4 regions of the Halobacillus sp. B29 genome follow, and region 1 is predicted to be linked to each of the others. Evidence: riboswitches for the same ligand, from Rfam matches in the RefSeq annotation. Region 1 holds a riboswitch; each other region holds the start of a gene.
The links. Region 1 has a riboswitch for S-adenosylmethionine ahead of metK (methionine adenosyltransferase). Riboswitches for the same ligand answer to the same signal wherever they lie in the genome.

Region 1 (4,955 bases):
CCGCCCATACTATGTCCCAGTAAAAATACAGGACGAGAAGAATCTGCTTTTTGCAGCCATTGACGCACAGTTTCTATGTAGGTTTCAAAATTCTTTATATGACCTTTCTTTCCTTCCGATAGTCCCTGGCCTGGCAGATCACCATAAATGACATTAAATCCACCTTTTTGAAAGCTTTCAGCCAATGAATGATAACGTCCGGCGTGTTCAAATGCTCCATGCACAATAATGATGGTAGCTAAATTTTGATTGGAGTTTAATCGTTTCACTTCTTCACGGCTCCTATCACTTTGCTATACTTAATATAACCATATTATAAGGGGGTTTAGTATGATTTGCGAATATAAAGGAAAAGAACCTCGGATCGATGAAACTGCTTATATTGCTGAAGATACTGTAATCACTGGGGATGTAACGATCGGAGCATACTCAAGTATTTGGTTTAAAACAGTCATTCGCGGAGATGTATCATCCGTACATATTGGCAGCAATGTGAACATTCAGGACCTTAGTCTACTTCATCAGAGTCCTGGTCTTCCATTGGTGATTGAAGATGGCGTTACGGTTGGACACCAGGTTACCCTTCACTCTCCACACATTAAGAAAAATGCTTTAATAGGCATGGGATCCTTAATACTTGACGGAGCTGAAATAGGAGAACAGGCTTTTATTGGCGCCGGCAGCCTTGTACCTCCGGGTAAGGTAATTCCTCCGAACACCCTTGCTTTCGGCAGGCCGGCTAAAGTCGTTCGTGATTTGACCGAAGATGATATCAAAGAAATGAATCGAATCCGAACCAGTTATGTAGAGAAAGGGCAATATTATAAAGGAGTCCAAGGTTAAACAATCTAATGATCAGCGTATCTATAGTTTTTATAGAAAAGGGAACTTCCTCTTTGAGAAAGTTCCCTTTTTGATATGCGTGAAGTTTTTTAACTAAAACGCTCTTTAAGCTCATCTGCCTTATCTGTTCTCTCCCAAGGAAATTCTACATCTGTGCGGCCAAAGTGACCATAGGCAGCCGTCTGCCTATAAATGGGTCTGCGCAAATCGAGCATTTTAATGATGCCTGCGGGACGGAGATCAAACAATTCTCTTACAGCTGCCACGAGGTCTTCTTCAGCTATCTTTCCTGTGTCAAAAGTATTAATGGAAATGGACACTGGCTGTGCTACCCCAATAGCATAGGCTAACTGTACTTCAACTGTATCAGCAAGACCTGCTGCCACAATATTTTTAGCTACATATCTGGCCGCATAGGCAGCAGAACGATCCACCTTAGTGGCATCTTTCCCACTGAATGCTCCGCCCCCATGACGCGCATAGCCGCCATAAGTATCTACAATGATTTTTCTGCCAGTTAATCCGGCGTCACCTTGAGGTCCTCCAATAACGAAGCGGCCTGTAGGGTTAATGAAGTATTTTGTACTGTCATCAATAAGATGAGAAGGGACAACCGGATCAATAACCTGTTCTTTTAAATCTTTTTTTATTTGTTCAAGTGTAATCTCTTCTGCATGCTGGGTTGATATAACAATCGTATCCACTCGAACAGGTTGATCATTAGCGTCGTATTCAATCGTTACTTGTGTTTTTCCATCAGGACGAAGATATTCCAATGTTCCGTTATTACGTACATCTGATAACCTTTTGGAAAGTTTATGAGCTAATGAAATCGGTAACGGCATCAATTCTTTGGTTTCATTATTAGCAAAACCAAACATGAGTCCCTGGTCTCCAGCTCCTATAGCTTCTATTTCATCATCACTCATTTGACCTTCTCTGGATTCATAGGCAACATCTACGCCGCCGGCAATGTCAGGAGACTGCTCATCAATGGCTGTCAATACAGCACATGTATCAGCGTCAAATCCAAATTTAGCTCTTGTATATCCAATTTCTTTAATGGTTTGACGAACAATGGCTGGAATATCAACATACGTATTGGTACTGATTTCTCCTGAAACAAGTACTAGTCCCGTTGTTACCGTTGTCTCACATGCAACTCTTGCATTTGGATCATTTTTTAAAATTTCATCTAAAATAGCATCAGAAATCTGGTCACAAATCTTGTCCGGATGACCTTCTGTAACAGATTCTGATGTGAATAACCGGCGATTGGCTGGCATTCTGAAAAACTCCTCCTTCTGTAAGTACAAAGTATTAGACGGAACTCTTTACCAGTATGTGTAGAAACTTTATCATAGTCTCAATCTATGTTCTTTTCTTATGGATGTCACAACCTAAGGTGCAAGCAATTTGGAATAGCAATCGGCATATCACTTAGTGTAGATATTGCCTTAAAAATAGAAAAAACCCTTCCTGATTCGAGGAAAGGGGGCTGCTTCCTTTCGCTCTTATCGTCCAAGGAGTATTCGTCCTTGCTTCAGGTTAGCACCATGTCATATTTCACATGACGGTTGCTGGGCTTCAAAGGGCCTGTCCCTCCACCTACTCTGGATAAGAGAGTTTCCGTTCTAAGATATCGTATCGAAAACGTACTTTAATGTCAATTAAAGCACTAATGCTATGAGGAACGCCCATTTACGGGCTTTTCTCCATCGTCTCAATAGCTGGTCTCCCCTTGTAATGGTCACCAGGAGTTTTTGGCAAAATAATAAACCTTCTGCCTATTCCTACATAGTATAATTCATATAACTTTTCACATTCTCATTCCTTTAAATTTTCTATATTAAAGGAGGAAATTTATCATCTCTAAACGAACTTGAAAATAAGCGGACGGATGATTATTAAGTTCACGTCGGTATTCAAATGAATATCTATGCTAAACGGTTCCCAGAATTCACCCGTTGCTGATCCATTTATGGAATGAGTGGATTAGGGGACAAAAAAACGAAAGATCTCTCCGTCCTCAACATTGTTGAATATCTAATACATTTCGTGCTTTTTCCAGATCATCCAGCTTGCAAAAAACAACTTTTAGATTTAACCTTACCATCACAAAAATTATTGAAAGCATTTTCATTATTAGTATGGATTAATAAAACGATTGTGTTATACTAATGTTCAGATTAACACATAGCTTGGAATAAAATTTTCTTATAAAGGCGGGTAGACACATATGAGTGCCATTAATCAAATGTCAGAATTGAATCTTTTATTAGCTCAAGACCATGTCCACCATCAATTATCGGTCCCTCAGCTAGTGGAAAGGGTCCTGGATCGCAATGAAGGAACATTGACAAATAAAGGTGCCATCCAGGCCACAACCGGTGCTTATACGGGAAGGTCTCCCAACGACAAATTCATTGTCAAGGACGACCAGTCTAACCAATTGGTCGACTGGGGCAAAGTAAATCAACCTATTGAAGACAAAGTCTTTGTAAACCTTTATCATAAAGTACTGGATCACTTGAAAAATCGCAATGATTTATTCGTTTTTAAAGGATACGCCGGGGCAGACGAAAAGTTCCGCCTTCCGATTCAGGTAATTAATGAATTTGCATGGCATAACTTGTTCGCCCACCAAATGTTTATTAGACCAGACGAAGATGAAGAGAAAAATCATGAGGCAGAATTCACGGTGATCTCTGCACCTACTTTTAAAGCGGACCCTGAAGTGGATGGAACCAATTCGGAAGCCTTTATTATGATTTCTTTTAAGCATCGCGTAGTACTCATTGGCGGAACGGAGTATGCAGGTGAAATAAAGAAATCTATTTTTTCAGTTATGAATTACTTATTGCCTCAAAAAGACGTGCTCCCTATGCATTGTTCTGCAAACATCGGAAAAGAGGGAGACGTAGCTCTGTTTTTTGGTTTATCCGGAACAGGCAAGACGACCTTGTCCGCTGATCCTCATCGAAAGTTAATCGGGGACGATGAACACGCATGGTCTAATTACGGCATCTTCAATATAGAGGGCGGTTGTTATGCAAAATGTATCAACTTATCTCAAGATAAAGAGCCCCAGATATTTAATGCGATTCACTTCGGTTCCGTTCTCGAAAATGTAGCTCTCGACAGCGGATCACACACCCCAGACTACGATGACGTAAGCCTGACAGAAAATACAAGAGCAGCTTACCCGATCCACCATATAGATAACATTGTAGAGCCTAGTATTGCGGGGCATCCACATGCCATCATCTTCCTTACTGCGGATGCTACAGGTGTACTGCCTCCCATCAGTAAATTAACCAGAGAGCAGGCGATGTATCATTTCCTGAGTGGTTACACGAGTAAGCTTGCGGGTACAGAGCGTGGAATCACTGAACCTCAAGCTACCTTCTCAGCCTGTTTCGGATCACCTTTTCTACCTTTGCCGCCTTCTACCTATGCTGAAATGCTTGGAGAAAAGATTGAACAGTTTAATGCGGATGTTTATTTAGTTAACACGGGATGGACAGGTGGCCGATACGGAAAAGGATCCCGAATGAAACTATCTTATACGCGTTCTATGATTCATGCAGCTCTAGAAGGAGAATTAAATTCTGTAGAGACCTATACTGATCCCTTCTTTGGACTCAACATTCCAATGCATTGCCCTGGTGTACCCGACGAAGTATTGATTCCTCGAAAAACATGGGATGACCCTGAAGAATATGATCGTAATGCACAAGAACTTGCAGATAAATTCCATGAAAATTTCAAGAAATTTTCATATGCTTCGGAAGAGATTAAGCAGGCAGGTCCATCTTATCACAGAAAACATTAAAAAAAGACGTCCGGGATCACTACCGGACGTCTTTTTTAATTCTTTTCATGATGTTCTTTAATTCTATGTAAGCATAAAGGAAGAACCTCATCTTTCATCATGAAACTAAAACGTTCGTTTGATTTCATATTTTTAGGAAGATGTTGAAAAATAACAGGACCATGCGTTTCAAAGTAATGCTCCTGCTTAGCTAAGAGGCCTATCGCAGCAAAGTACACATTTTTAATAACTGTGCCACCTTTACCCTCCACGTGATACTGACCTACGTATTGTAAGT
Region 2 (4,955 bases), on a different contig from region 1:
GTTTTTGTAGATCCGTACTCCGATACTTCCAGGTGTTACTGAATTATTGTTCACAAGAAACAACCCGTTTAAAGAGACGGCACTACCAGCTTTTAAATTTGTGAGTGTAACTGTAGAGATAGTGAGACCTGGAGCAACCGGAATAGGAGCATTTGTAGTAAAGTCTTCATTTGCATAATCGAACTGGATGCTCTGACTGTCTTTCTTTATATACTCCCAACATTTATATTTAGTATTCCAACTTGGGTAACAAGGGGAACAATAGGGGAATTGAGAAAAATTTACTTTATTACTGTCCAAAAAAAATTTCCTTTCTATAAAAATGTATGAGTAAGATAGCTCTTTCTATTCTATGTTTGAGGGATGGAAGTGAGAAAGACAAAAACCCAGGAAAACGATAATAATAGGTAGACTGCAACTTTCAGATTTTCATGGAGGTTTTCTTTTCCAGGAACGCTACCAAAATATTAGATACTTATGTTAAAGTGTTTTTCACCGTTGAGTCTTACGTTATAAGCTCATGCAGTGGATTTGATATATCTCAAACTTTTACTAATGAAGAGGGGTACCTATCTCGCTTGAAAACATTAGTGATACATATTTTTTTACATTCATGAGATGGGAGATAAAGCTGGAAATCGTGAGGTGCGGGGTAATTATTGAAGATAGGCCAGGGTGAATTCTTTTACAGAGAAGAACACGATATTTGGTGAATTCCCGGTAGCACATTAGAGGTAAGAGAGACATTTGAAGACACCGTTAGACGAGATTACATGACTAATATACAGGAGGCTGCCATGACAACAAACATTTATATGGTGCGACACGCTCATTCTACATATACACCAGACGAATTAAATAGGCCGTTATCAGCAGAGGGAACTAAAGAAGCGGCTAAAGTCAGCGCACGGCTCATAGACGATAATATCGAGCACGTGATCTCGAGTCCTTATTTAAGGGCCATACAGACGGTTGAAGGATTAGCTTCTGCTCTCGGGCAAGAAATTCATATAATGGATGGGTTCAAAGAAAGGAAGTTAATAGAGGGAGGAGCTGATAACTTTGAGGAAGCCATTCAAAAAGTATGGGCTCAGCCTAGTTTTTTCTGGGAAGGCGGAGAATCAAATGTGAACGCCCAGGAAAGAGGCGTAAGAGCCTTGAACAACGTATTAGAAAAATATGAAAATAAAAATGTCGCCATCGGTACGCACGGTAATATTATGGTGCTCACCATGAATTATTTTGATAACCAATACGACTTTGAGTTTTGGAAGAATCTTGCGATGCCAGATATCTACAAGCTTTCTTTTGAGGCTGATCAGTTCGTAGGTTGTAAGAGAATATGGAAGGATTCTTATTGAGTGATTTTTCAGTATGGATCATCGCTTCTATTCTATGATTCTTTTCTGTTTTTACTAATTTCAAATAATGAATTGACGAAATAGAGGGGTATGATAGAATGGAGTCTAATTAACATTCGAATATTTTGAATTTTCTTATCGAGAGAGGCAGAGGGACTGACCCTGTGAAGCCTCGGCAACCGGCTGATTTATGCACGGTGCCAATTTCAGAGGAAGGCGAAAGCTATTCCGGAGATGAGAGAGCAAGCGGCAGCCAAAAGACAGTTGCCCAAAGCCCTTCTCTCTTCGTGAGTGAAGGGTTTTTAATTTTTCTAAAGGAGGGCAGTAAAAGGTTCGACACAAAACAATCGGAAAAAGGAGGATGGCCATGTTCTTAGCGATGATGGTTTGGGTGGGGACTATGATTTTTTCCTTCCTATTAGGAACATTTCTCTGTTACAGAGTGGAGAAATCAGGTGTAAAACGGTGGGGAGCCACCGGACGAATATTTAAGTATAAATAAGCTAGCAGGAAGGAAGTTACTGACAAATGATATGGTATATTCTCGTATTTAGTTTTTATGTTCTATTTTTAATATGGGCAAATGTAAAAAGTCTTAAGAAAGCAGAGTCGATCGATGACTATACAACGGGCGGACACCGAATGGGGCTTCTTCTTGGAATCGGTACCACAGCAGCAACATGGGTAAGTGTAGCTTCTGTTATCGGGGTCCCCGGTTATTTGTACAGTTCGGGTGTATCGGCTGTGATCGGCTGGGTAGCCGGCTGGTGTTTCGGCGGAGCCTTAATCCCTATTGTTGCTTACAAAATAAGAAGACCGGAAAAGCCTGCCAGGACGTTCCCTGAATTTATCCGGCATAGGTTTGAACCTTTTCAGAACAAGAGTACATTGCAGGCAATTGTTGGTATTTTAATGTTTATCGGTTATTTGCTGCTCGTCAATATTCAGGTAACTGGGTTTGGCATTGTTTTTTCAAGTATCACGGGCATTGATTATAAAATTGCGATTTTCGGATTCTTATTATTTATATTAATTACAAGTGTAGGTGGATTCTGGTCTGTGGCTGCCACGGACACGTTAAATACGATTTTGATTATGATCGGCGTATTACTTGCGAGCGGTGTAGTATGGTCGTTAACCGGTGGAATCGGTAATATAGTCGATACGCTTGCGACGACAACCTCGCCGACAAACGTGGGAGGGCCGGAGCTTGAAGAAGGAATTTTACTGTCCCCGTTTGGGACATTTGGTATTGGTGCATTACTTTCCATTTTTATATCGAATTCGTTAGGAACCCCTTCTTCCCCTCACTGGGTCACGAGGATGCTGGCTCCTCAAAATGTGAAAGTAGCGATCTTGCAGGTACTGGGTACGATTCTGGTATTGATTTTCATTATGACGCCACTGATCGTTATTGGCCTCGGGGCAAAAGTACTGGTACCGAGCATACCTGTAGATAAAACGACGGACTACATCATTCCTTTAGTCATCCAGCAGTACACGCCGCCTATTATCGGAGGCATCACGCTGGTAGCTATCTGTGCAGCGGCTATTTCCACGGCAAATTCGATGCTTTTGCACTGCGCCACTTCTCTTTATTATGATGTGTACTTAAATATAGCTCCAAAACGAATCAGTGAGAAGAAGTTTAAGAACTGGCTCCGCTTAAGTATATTTGGAATTGCAACCGCAGCCGTTCTCTTAGCTATTAACCCACCATGGTTCTTGGCTATGGGATTTGTCTATGTGTATGGCGGATTTGGGGCTGCGTTTTTCCTCGTTGTGTTCTTAGGGCTGTACTGGAAGAGAATGAACCGGGCAGGAGCCTATGCCGGTATCATCATCGGGGCGGTCGTGTATGTGGCAGCGAAGGCAATGGGGTATGGACTGCCATTTGTCATCGCCGTTACGGCATCACTGATTGGGGTGCTGATTGCCGTTTACTTTACGAAAAAAGCACCGCTTGAAGCCTATGAACCTTACTTTGAGGCGGAAATTAGTGATTCTACCAGGGAAGTACTGGAGAAGATGAGATCCACGACTCAGGAAGAACCTGAAGTGAAAAATGACCGTTCTCGTATCGGTTAGAATGATTCAAATAGACGTAGGAGCTGCCTATTGCAGGCAGCTCCTACGCTTTTTTATTACGATTCGTCCCGTGTATAAATGAACTTTACTGAGCCGTATAGCCGCCATCCACCAGCATATTGGCTCCGACCATAAAGGAAGCGTCGTCACTTGCGAGAAAACTGACCGCTTTCGCAATTTCCTTAGGCTGACCCAGTCGTCCAATCGGGTGTGCACCTGCAAGGCCCTGGCGCATTTCCTCATCGGCATTTTCCAGAATTGCCGTTTCAACGTAGCCTGGACATACCGCGTTTACGCGTATATTGTTTTTCGCGTAAGTAACCCCTAATGTGCGGGTAAGGTTGACGACTCCGCCTTTGGCTGCGGCATAAGAAGTTACCGAATCCTGTCCGACGTGTCCCAGGATCGAAGCGTTGTTGACGATTGCTCCACCGTTTTCCTGTTCGAGCATCTGCGTGATAGCGTATTTGTTAGATAGAAACACACCGTTGATGTTTACATCCATGAGTTTCTTCCATTCTTCATAGGAAAGCTCGTGCGCCGGTGTAGCGTCGCCAATTCCGGCATTCGCAAATAGAATATCCAGCGAACCAAATGTGCCGACCGCCGTCTGAACCATGTTCTTAATATCTTCCTCAGATGTGACGTCGGTTTTTTGGAACACGGTTTCATAACCCTGGTCATTTAACTGACTGGACAATTCGCTTCCCTGTTCGTTCAAATCGGCAATCACCACTTTCGCACCCTGCTCGCAGAAATCCTTCACGGCTGCCTCGCCAATTCCACTAGAACCACCTGTAACCACAGCAACTTTACCTTTTAATTTCATGGCTATCCCTCCTATATTTTTAATAAAGAAACCAGTCTATATTTTCCACTATTGGAAAATAGTGAAACGAAAGACATTTTGGCCTTCATTTTTGGAAAGAATAACGGCTTGATGCTTGGGTTCACGAGGTTGAGGTAAAAAGTAGTAAGTATTACGTTTATTTCAATTATGTGAAATAAACTCATAAATACTCTAATTATGTTAATATGTGGAATATGTTTCTGAAGTAAGCAGTAAAAGATACATAGAGTTGTAGATTTTTGAAAAATTTTCAAACAAGGAAGTGAGTACCGTGAAAAAAGTCAGCCTGCTTTTCTCTGCCATCCTCCTGGTCTTTTTCCTAATCGCTTGTACAGAGAGCTCTTCGACAAGCACCGATCAGAATGAAAAAGGAGAAGCTTCCTCGGAGGAAGCTTCCTCCGAGGAGCAGAATAATGAAGAATCTTCTTCAGAAGAGAAGAAAAAAGAAGAAACGAAGCCGCCGCAGCCTTATGAGCCGATCGAGCCGGCTGAAGATGCCAAGCCTCTGAAAGAGAAGATGTCAGAAGAGCAACTGGCGAAGATGCCTACCGTGGAGGCTCATGGAGGGGAGCGCGAACGGATGATTCCAGTGGGAGAGACGCTCGTCAAAGGAGCCGAAGATCAAACGGATGGACCGTTAAAGGATCACCGACTGG
Region 3 (4,955 bases), on a different contig from region 1:
AGTATAAACCGCAGTCACTTATCTTATCCGTTATTCAGAGCTGCCATCTACAGGCACTACAGCTCCATTATATTCTTCCTTCATGAACGTTTGAATTTCTTCTGAACGTAATACTTCTACCAATGTTTGCAGTGCTTCAGAGTCTTCATCTTTGCTCTGGGCTGCGATCACATTTACATAAGGGGATTCAGAGCCTTCAAGGATCAATGAATCTTCACTTGGGTTCAAGTCAGCTTCAATAGCGTAGTTTGTATTAATCGCTACTAGAGCATCTTCTTCTCGTTTGTAGATCTCAGGTAATGTCGCTGCATCTACTCCGGAGTCAAATTGAAGATTTTTTGGGTTTTCAACAATATCGTCTACTGTAGCATCCACCTTATCTACGCTTTCATCCAATTTCACAAGGCCTTCGCGTTCAAGAAGCGAAAGAATTCTTCCATGGTCAGCTACTGAACGGCTCATCACAAGGGTAGTACCTTCTGGAACTTCATCCACGCTTGAGATATTTTGAGAGTAAATACCCATAGGTTCAATGTGAATACCGCCAAGATTTACAAAGTCATAATCATTTTCCTGCATTTGTGTTTCTAAATAAGGGATGTGCTGGAAATAGTTCGCATCAATTCTTCCCTCTGCTAAGTCCTGGTTAGGAAGCACATAATCTTGATATTCTTCAATAGTCAGGGTAATCCCTTGCTCTTCAAGCAATGGTTTAGCTTCTTGAAGTACTTCTGCGTGTGGAACACTTGTAGCTCCTACAGCTATTTCAGTGGTTCCTTCTTCAGAACTGCCATCACCGCTGTTTTCTTCCGAGCCTGAGTTTCCTTCGTCTGATGAACCGCATGCTGACAAAAGAATGATTAATAATAAAGTAAAAATACCGAATGTAATTTTTTTCATAAATACTCTCTCCCTTTAATATAATGTAGGATTTTTATCTTTTATCCAATTTTCTAGAAACGAAGTCCCCGATAAATTGGAAAATGAAAACAATAAACACAATGAGAATCGTACAAATAAAGACAACATCAAAGTCGCTGCGCTGAAATCCGTAGAAATAGGCAAAGTCACCTAAACCACCGGCACCGATCGCTCCCGCCACCGCGGTATAGCCAATTAATGCTATAGCTGTAACGGTAATCCCAGAAACCAGGGCAGGCATTGACTCAGGAAGCAGCACCTTAAAAATCAAAGTAGAAGATTTAGCACCCATCGATTTAGCAGCTTCAATGACACCTTTATCTACTTCTTTCAATGCAATCTCGACAAGCCGTGCATAGAATGGTGCGCCACCTATAATTAAGGCAGGGAGTGCCGCTTTAGGACCTCGAATAGTGCCAATGAGAAAATCAGTAAATGGGAATAATAACAAAATTAAAATGATAAAAGGTATAGCCCTGAAGATATTAACGACTGAAGCAGTTATCCAGTTTAATATCTTGTTTTGCCACAGGCCTCCTGGACCTGACAAGTACAGAAGTAAACCTAACAGTAAACCTAAAATAAACGTACCTGCTACAGAGATTAGTGTCATGTAGAGTGTTTCATTAGTAGCTGTTATCAAATCATCCATAGTGACGTTTGGGAAAAATTGATTAATCATCTGGACTCACCTCCAATTCTACAGAGGTGGATTGAATATATTCAATCGCACGCGTGATTTCTTCTTTATCACCCAGAAATTGAACAAACATTGTTCCATACGCACCCTTTTGGGTTTGCGTGATCTTTCCGTGCAATATGTTTACATCCAGCACAAACTTTCTGGAAATTTCACTGATTAAAGCCTGATTGGTGCTCTCACCTACAAAATGCAGACGAAGGATCTCACCAGTTTTATAGGTATCCTTTATGAGCTGAAGAGAATGTTCGCGTTCAGGGTCTCCCATTACCTGATCGACAAACTTCTTGGTAACCTGTTCTTTTGGATAAAGGAAAACATCGAGCACGTCTCCCTGTTCCACAATTTTACCTTGCTCCATAACGGCTACCTGATGGCAGATCTTTCGAATCACATGCATTTCATGGGTGATGAGAACAATTGTCAGTCCAAGCTTCTCGTTAATATCTACTAATAGATCAAGAATGGAATCCGTTGTCTCTGGGTCAAGAGCTGACGTCGCTTCATCACAAAGAAGAACTTTCGGTTTATTTGCTAACGCACGAGCTATTCCTACTCTTTGTTTCTGTCCGCCGCTTAACTGAGAGGGGTATGAATTACCTCGTCCACTAAGACCTACCAGGTCTATTAATTCATTAACACGTTTAGTTCTTTCGCTTTTTGGTACGCCAGCTATTTCAAGTGGAAAAGCGATATTATCGTGAACGGTTCGAGACCACAAAAGATTAAAATGCTGAAAAATCATACCAATCTCCTGCCGGGCCTCCCGCAGCTTCCCTTTGTTTAAAGAAGTCAATTCTTGATCATCAATGGTCACCTTGCCGTCCGTTGGATCTTCCAGGCGATTTAGCAGCCTTATGAAAGTACTTTTTCCAGCACCACTATAACCGATGACCCCGTAAATCTCTCCCTTTTTTATCTGTAAACTAAGGTCGTCGACAGCACGGACCTCCTGATGTTTCGTGCGAAAGACCTTGGATAAGCCTTTAATTGAAATCATGTCGTCTTCCCTCCAATAAAAAAACCTCTCTGCTTGAGAACAGAAAGGTTAGCGTAACAATCTTTATCTGTTCTCTCATCTTCACAAGGATTACCCCTTGCAGGAATTGGCACCTTGCCAAGTCTTAACTTGCCGGTTGCCGGGCATCAAAGGGCCAGTCCCTCCGCCTCTCTGGATAAGAGATTTTACTATATTAATTTATTATCACTTTAATACGTGTACGTACTATAAAGAGGATTCTAGCATTGTTAGAATTTCGTGTCAACTTGATAATATTCCTATAAATTCGACAAAATAAAAACTCTTCCTTAAAGTTAGAAGAGTTCGTTTAAAACACTCTTCTCATCTACCAAAGTAAAGTACTTTGCAGGAATTAGCACCGTGTTCATCTGCATGAACCGGTTGCCGGGCATCAAAGGGCCAGTCCCTCCGCCTCTCTGGATAAGTGAAGATGTCGCTATTAAATTAATGAATATGTTAGCATGGGGCTATAAATTAAGTCAACAATTAAGGAGTGGTCACGTTGAGGAATGCGCCAATTTTTGAACTTCCGTATATAAACAAAGAAGGAACTTATAGTAATAAAGAGGATCTGGGAAAAATAATTGTTCTTACTTTTTGGACCTCATGGTGTCCCGACAGTGGTAAAGATTTACCTAAAAAAGAACAACTTTATAAAACAATGGATCATGAGAAAGTAAAAATGATAACAATAAATGTAGCAGGACGTGAACGAAGCGAAGCTGAGGCAGAAGAATATGCTGAAAAGTTTTTATCTCAGCCAGCCCTTAAAGACCAAGGACGAACAATTTACGATTTGTATAACAGCGACGGGGTACCTACCACTGTTATCATTAATAAGGATGGTTTTATTCATTCACAATTCGGGGATAAAGCAGAGTTCTTATCCGTTGTAGAATCTCTCGGTGAACTTATCTAGCCAATAGTAGAAGTGATTCTATAAATAATATATTCCGGTATGCCCCTTGAACTTTAATGGTGGTTTGGGGGAAAGAAGTTAACTTTTGTTCTCCCGCAAATAAAGTTTTCATAATACTACTGGAAGATTGCAGGCAAATGTCATTATACTCATTATCCTGATGATCTGTATTAAGATGTACACCTGACTGGTCTATATACAGGTAAACTTTAAGACTGCCGACCAGTAGAATTACGTTCAGCGTGCGTTCCCGCCAAGTGGGTAAAAGATCTGTTCTCTGGTTCACTTGTTTAACCCAATCTTGTATGAATTCCATCATTGTTAACTCCTCCTTTATTTGTTAAATAAATTCTTGATAAGGAGGAGTCATCCCTTCTAAAATAACGAAGAATCGTTCGTCATTTACCGGGTGATTCATTTATTTTTTTACATATTCAGAAAGTTTATCGTACATAAAAGGAACTGAATGAAATGCATAAATCTTCTCTACAACTTCTCCGTGATGGGTTACAAGAAGACAGGGCACACTTTTAATTTGATACGTTTTCATTAAGTCAGGATGCAGCGAAGCATTGCACTCTTTAAATAATTCCCTGTTATACGTGACCTCAATGGTCGTAAGCATTTTTCTGGCCAAGTGGCAGGTTCCACAAAAAGGAGTATGGATGAATGTTAATCCAATGTTTTGCTCTTCTAAATCATGACCTGCTGACTTGTTATCTATTTCCTGCACTATGATCCTCCTAAATGAGATAAATGGACTTTACGTTAAAGTGCCTATTTAATAAGGCTCTAGCTAATTCGGGTTCAGGAGTGGCTGCCACTTCCCGAAATGCTTTATCAATGTAGATGTGTACGGCATGAGGCAGTTCTGCTGTCAGTTGTTTTCTTAATTTATAGCCGGAGTCGTCTTCATCCACAAGAATATACACCCTGCGCTCGTCGAGATTGTAATCAAGAATCAGTTCCTCCATCCGTTCGATGCCAAGTGTTCCATGTGTACAAATGATTTCTATATCTTCCGCAAGAATTTTCTTGATTTTTCGCTTATCCGTTATTCCCTCAACAATTACGATTCTTTCTCCATCCATTTTCTATCACCCACTATATAGAAACAGACCATGCCAAAGAGGCATGGTCTGAACATGATTAATATGGTACACGATCATGTCAGACAAGGATCATATGTAGCCCTGCCTGTACAATTGCTCATGGTAATTGCTAGACTTTAATCTTCATTAATCATTTCTTCATATTGATCAGATGACATTAATTCATCCATTTCAGAAGAATCACCTGGTTCCACAATCACCATCCACGCTTTATCATACGGGGATTCATTTACGAATTCCGGGCTGTCTTCAAGCTCTTCATTCACTTCAACAACTTTACCG
Region 4 (4,955 bases), on a different contig from region 1:
GGAGTCTCAGTATGAAAAATTTCTAGTCAGCGGTCTGGAGTATATTTATAAAATCGTGACGACGGTCATTCGGGAAACGAATGAAAAGCGGGAAAGCTGTCATCTGGAGTTTATTGAGTCGGAGAAGCACGAGGGAATTATGGAGCATGACATTTTCAAGCTGCGGCATAGAGGATAATGAACTGATCCTTCCAATATGAAGGGAATAAATCCTTTCTGTCGAATTAGTTCGATAGGAGGGAGGTGATGGAATGCAGCACCCATCATCAAAGCTTGATTATCTTATTGTTTACTTGGAAACCCTTTCAAAAATTAAGAGCGGGGATGAAGAAACATATCCTGCGTGGGTTAATGAAAAGATGCAGCAAACATGTGAAAAGATTGAAGACTTAAGCAAACAACTTTACTAAATTATGGCATACATTTACGGGGTGCTTTTCATGCTACCCCAACTATTAAAGAAATTGGTACAAGGGGAAGGTGTTAGGACCCATTGACCTTAATATGGAAGGTTTCCTCTTGAAAAGCAACTCAGTAACTTTTTTATAGTTTTATCGAATGTCGGTAGAAGACTCTTTCACTAAGGAGGTAAGGGGAAGATAAACGAGTTGGTCGCAAATGACTATGGACTTTTAACATTCTAAAAAGCTTAGAGGCAAATAGCCTCTAAGCTTTTTTTGTGTTCTATTTGTTTCTGCGTTTTAAGATTTTCTCCATAACATTAGAACGATTTAGGAGTTCCTTCTATATTTAAGATACTACTTTCTTTTGAAACGACGCTTCGGCCACTTTCGGTTTGATATAAATAATACTTCCGATAAACACGGCTAGTACATTAAGGAATAGAGTCAAACCTACTACACCAGCGGCGTGCAGGGATTCATAGAATAATCCGTTAACGACAAGCAGCAAGGCAATGGCAGCCAACACAACGGCTCCTTTCACAGAGCGGTTATTGGTAATCTTCCAATTTCCATAGTTGAAGGCAACGGTAAACAGGACCATAACGAGAATATTGACGCTCATCCCTACCCAAACTGGGTGGATATTCAAGAAGAAATCAGCCGGGTGCCAATTACTTAAGTGATACCAGATTAATCCTGCTGCAAACCCTCCAAATAGGGAGCCGATCACGGCTCGCTTTGTGACAAGCGGCCAGAATAACGCGGCGACTACTGGAGCGAAGGTGGCAGAGTTTCTCATGGTCCAGGCAAGTACGTTCCACCACGCGGATTGCTCTGTGCGCAGGAAGCCGAAAATGATCATGAGTCCTGTCAGAAGCAGCAGCGACCACTTGGTATATTTGACCAGCTGTTCTGGAGATGCGCCAGGGAAAATGGCGCTTCCGACATCTTTCCCAAGACTGGTGGCTCCTGAGAACTGGCAAGGTGCGCCCCAACCTAAAGCACATGCCCAGATGCCTAAGAAGAACAGGCCGACGAAAGGAGCGGGCAGTACTTCCATTAAATATTGGGGGAGAGCAACGAGTCCCAGGCTTGCGTCAGGAACGACCGCAGCGGCAGACAAACCAAATAGAATACCAAGAAGAATAAATGGAACACTCATCACTTCTGCGACGATTAAACCTTTGCGTCCTTCTTCAGGCGTTTTACAGGACAAGGCCATCTGAAAAGCGGCCTGTGCTAGAATCACGTTTACCATGAAAGTGGCAAACCATACTAGGATTACTTGAAGGCCGGCGCCTCCCCAATCAAACATGCTCGGCTGTTCGGCTGCAAGCTGCTGTAAGCCGGAGATGCCTGGGTTGATGAAGAAGGCCACGGTTCCAATAATAAACATAATAGCAAAAATAATCGTGTTCATCGTTTGGGTAAAGGCAACCGCCCACATCCCGCCCGACTGTAAATAAACAAATAGTAAGATAGCTGTAAAAGCGACGGACAATGATAACGAAACGCCGGTAAACACGTGAAAGGCAGAAGCAAAAGCAATTGCTGTAGCGACGGACCACATCGGAAAGGCAAAGGCTGTAATCGCACCTGATAAAGCTTTAGCCCGTCTGCCGAATTGATCCCCGATTAATCCTGAGATCGTGACGATTAACTTTTCCCGGAAGGATTTGATTAATAATAAGGCAATTAATAAGACTTGCAACGTTTCTGCGACGCCATACCAGATGGCTGAAATTCCGGTCAGGTAGGAAAGCTCGACAATCGATATGTACGTCGAACCTGAGAAGAGGCCCGTTATACAAAAGGCCACCGTCCACCATCTAAATGTCCGTCCCCCTACAAAATATTGCTCGCCGCGATTGGCTTTTCGCTTCGCCACATTACCGACGATGATGAGGGCGAGCGTGTATAATAAGGCAAGTGAAATCATCCAAAATCCATATGAGCTCATATTTGTACCTCCTTGTTGATGTTCCAGATTACTTCAATATTTACGCCTGCATCCTTAAACAAATTGAAAGCCGGGCAGCGTTTTAGAACGAGTTGAATAAAACCTTCTTCGTCGACTTCTTTCTCTGCAAATGTAACGTCCACCTTAAGCGTCACCGTTTGAAAGTGCGGGCTCACATCAGCTGTGCCGAACAATCCTCTGTGATCGATATCTCCGCTTGAAGCTGCCTCAAGCTTTTCAATCGTTAACCCTTTTTCCTTCGCCACCATTTCTACAACGATCATAAAACAGCCGTTAAGCGATCCAGTGATGTATTCCATAGGAGTTAATGCTTCATTAGAACCGCCAAGCTTCTCGGGCTCATCAATTGTAAACGTAAAATCCCGAATGGCATGCGCATTCTGAAACGGGCTGGTGCGCTTGCTTTGTGTGTCAATCGAACGTAATGCTGACTTCTTCTGTGTTTGCTGAACTGTCATTTAATCTCCCCTCCATATAAAAAACCCTTCTACTTTTCTGTAAGAAAAATAGAAGGGTTGGTTTAAATGTCCCGACTCTTATCTTTCAGACAGAAAATGTCTGCTGGAGTGAGCACCTTGTTTATCAAACAGGTTGCCGCGGGATCAAAGGACCAGTTTCCTCCACCGCTCTCGATAAGAAAATTATGAATTTAAAGAATATTGTACGTTTAAATTTAAACATCTGTCAACAAATTTTTTGAAAGTTAGCTTTTGAAACAAGAGAAGGCGGAGCGAGGAAACCTCTTCATCATATGGGTTCATTACAATAAGAAATCAGGTTCTATTTTGAAAAAAATTCAGTAGCACTTAGCTGGCGTGACGCCGTTGTTCCAGATTCATCAGCTTACCGCCAAACTCATTTATAAAAATAGCTGCAAGGATCAATAAAACGCCGATCCACTGCAAAAAGGTGACCGTTTCTGAAAGGATCAGCATGGCTGAAATGATGGCGACTGGAAGTTCCACAGAGCTCAGCACATTAGCGAGACGTCCCGAAATAAGTGGAGCGCCTCCCGCAAAGAATAGGGGAGGAATAACGGCTCCGACAAGCGCAATTCCAGCACCAATCGTCCATAAGCGCATGTCCAGGACAGGAATGGTAGGGATGTCGCGGATGAAGATGAGCACCACAAGCACCAAAGATCCAGTCACCATAAGTGAACTTCGCAGTATAGGGTGGGAATCAACAGCCACCTGACCGCTGAAAAAAATAAAGCCGGCATAGGAAAACCCTGACAGCAGTCCGAGTAGAAGACCGAGGGGGTGTAAATCGAGACCCCCATCTGAAAGTCCTGAAGCTAACACCACTCCCGTAAGTGTGACGATCAGGGAAATCAAGTGAATGCGTTCAGGTGGAGTTTTTGTAAAAATCCATTCATACACCATACCGATCCAGACAAATTGGAAAAGCAGAATAATCGCAATAGAAGCAGGGAGGTATTGCATAGCTCCATAATAAAAGATACTCGTCAGTCCAACTGTACTTCCCGTGGCAGCGATTTTGATTAGATCTGAGGTCCGAATTTCTCTTATACGCAACCCTTTTAAAATAGACAAGCCCCACAGGAAGACAAAGGCAGCGAGCATTTGGACAATATTTATCTGTCCGAGAGAATACCCATACTGAAAGCCTGTTTTTACAAATATAGGGGTAAATCCGAAGCTTGCCGCCCCCAGGAAGACGAGAATAACTCCTTTTCCTTTCATTGCTTGAAACCTCCCATTCTAACGATTTGCTTCTATCATTCGAACACACTGATGCTATTATTTCAAAGCCCCATTGAAAACTCAATGTAATAGAGGAAAACCATTCAGGTATGTCGGATTTTGAGGTGAATTTTTGCAAATCATAGCGATAAATGTAAAACGATTTTTACAGGGATTTTCTCCCTTTTGTCGAAATGATTGGTATAAGGAAATCACTATAAATCAGAAAAAAAGGGAGTGTTCGTGGGGATGTTCAAGAATAGTCTATTAAAGTTAATGCCGTATAAAGAGCAGGGTATGGTGGAAACGAATCTGGTCAATGTGATGAAGCGTTTGAAAATTGAGGATTTTACGTTCAACTGGGACCGCAGCAGCTGTTATGTAGAATTTAGTTATAAAGAAGAGCCATATAAACTGGAACATTCGATAGAAAAAGCAAGGAAGCAAGGGATCATCTTAAAAAATGGTATGGATTGTTTAATAGAACTGACTCAGTCACTTGAAGATCTATGTGTGATTATTGACCGTGGCACTTATAACTTTGAGACATGGATATCCGGCATGAAGCAGCAAGAAGCGATGAATGAGACCCCTATTTATCAAGAAGAGTTTCATATCAGTTATAAATCAACTGGCGAACAGGCTAAAAAGGAAGCTTCCAAACAGGAATCTCCTGATCTGGAACAGCCATCTTCTGATAGAAACGAACAGCTTTTCCCTTTTGGACCTGATTTGTCACTCAAAGATTTCTACCTGAATCAGATTACTCAAAGTGCGGAGCGGAAAATACAGTAGAATCAGACTGTGGATGATAAAATGGATATTAAAAAAGGACTCCTTAAATCAGGAGTTCTTTTTTAATGA

Region 2: another riboswitch for S-adenosylmethionine. It lies ahead of ACTWP7_RS19525 (sodium:solute symporter family protein); the one in region 1 lies ahead of metK (methionine adenosyltransferase).
Region 3: another riboswitch for S-adenosylmethionine. It lies ahead of ACTWP7_RS10110 (methionine ABC transporter ATP-binding protein); the one in region 1 lies ahead of metK (methionine adenosyltransferase).
Region 4: another riboswitch for S-adenosylmethionine. It lies ahead of ACTWP7_RS07805 (OsmC family protein); the one in region 1 lies ahead of metK (methionine adenosyltransferase).

Annotation. Positions count from the first base shown of each region.
Region 1 covers NZ_JBQQCM010000017.1:42,166-47,120, reverse strand. Annotated here, with positions in the region: gene ACTWP7_RS18345 (lysophospholipase) at 1-269, opposite strand, end outside; gene ACTWP7_RS18340 (gamma carbonic anhydrase) at 331-843, shown strand; gene metK (methionine adenosyltransferase) at 933-2,129, opposite strand; SAM riboswitch class I at 2,355-2,467, opposite strand; gene pckA (phosphoenolpyruvate carboxykinase (ATP)) at 3,083-4,678, shown strand; gene ytkD (RNA deprotection pyrophosphohydrolase) at 4,714-4,955, opposite strand, start outside.
Region 2 covers NZ_JBQQCM010000022.1:18,759-23,713, reverse strand. Annotated here, with positions in the region: gene ACTWP7_RS19535 (hypothetical protein) at 1-54, opposite strand, end outside; gene ACTWP7_RS19530 (histidine phosphatase family protein) at 798-1,361, shown strand; SAM riboswitch class I at 1,494-1,602, shown strand; gene ACTWP7_RS19525 (sodium:solute symporter family protein) at 1,890-3,449, shown strand; gene ACTWP7_RS19520 (SDR family NAD(P)-dependent oxidoreductase) at 3,535-4,278, opposite strand; gene ACTWP7_RS19515 (hypothetical protein) at 4,571-4,955, shown strand, end outside.
Region 3 covers NZ_JBQQCM010000006.1:215,327-220,281, reverse strand. Annotated here, with positions in the region: gene ACTWP7_RS10120 (MetQ/NlpA family ABC transporter substrate-binding protein) at 31-900, opposite strand; gene ACTWP7_RS10115 (methionine ABC transporter permease) at 935-1,603, opposite strand; gene ACTWP7_RS10110 (methionine ABC transporter ATP-binding protein) at 1,596-2,621, opposite strand; SAM riboswitch class I at 2,694-2,803, opposite strand; SAM riboswitch class I at 2,961-3,069, opposite strand; gene ACTWP7_RS10105 (TlpA family protein disulfide reductase) at 3,145-3,561, shown strand; gene ACTWP7_RS10100 (hypothetical protein) at 3,554-3,880, opposite strand; gene ACTWP7_RS10095 (thioredoxin family protein) at 3,980-4,294, opposite strand; gene ACTWP7_RS10090 (toprim domain-containing protein) at 4,305-4,652, opposite strand; gene gcvH (glycine cleavage system protein GcvH) at 4,790-4,955, opposite strand, start outside.
Region 4 covers NZ_JBQQCM010000004.1:306,672-311,626, reverse strand. Annotated here, with positions in the region: gene ACTWP7_RS07820 (hypothetical protein) at 1-178, shown strand, start outside; gene ACTWP7_RS07815 (hypothetical protein) at 252-410, shown strand; gene ACTWP7_RS07810 (sodium:solute symporter family protein) at 751-2,364, opposite strand; gene ACTWP7_RS07805 (OsmC family protein) at 2,361-2,843, opposite strand; SAM riboswitch class I at 2,919-3,024, opposite strand; gene ACTWP7_RS07800 (EamA family transporter) at 3,192-4,091, opposite strand; gene ACTWP7_RS07795 (hypothetical protein) at 4,341-4,886, shown strand.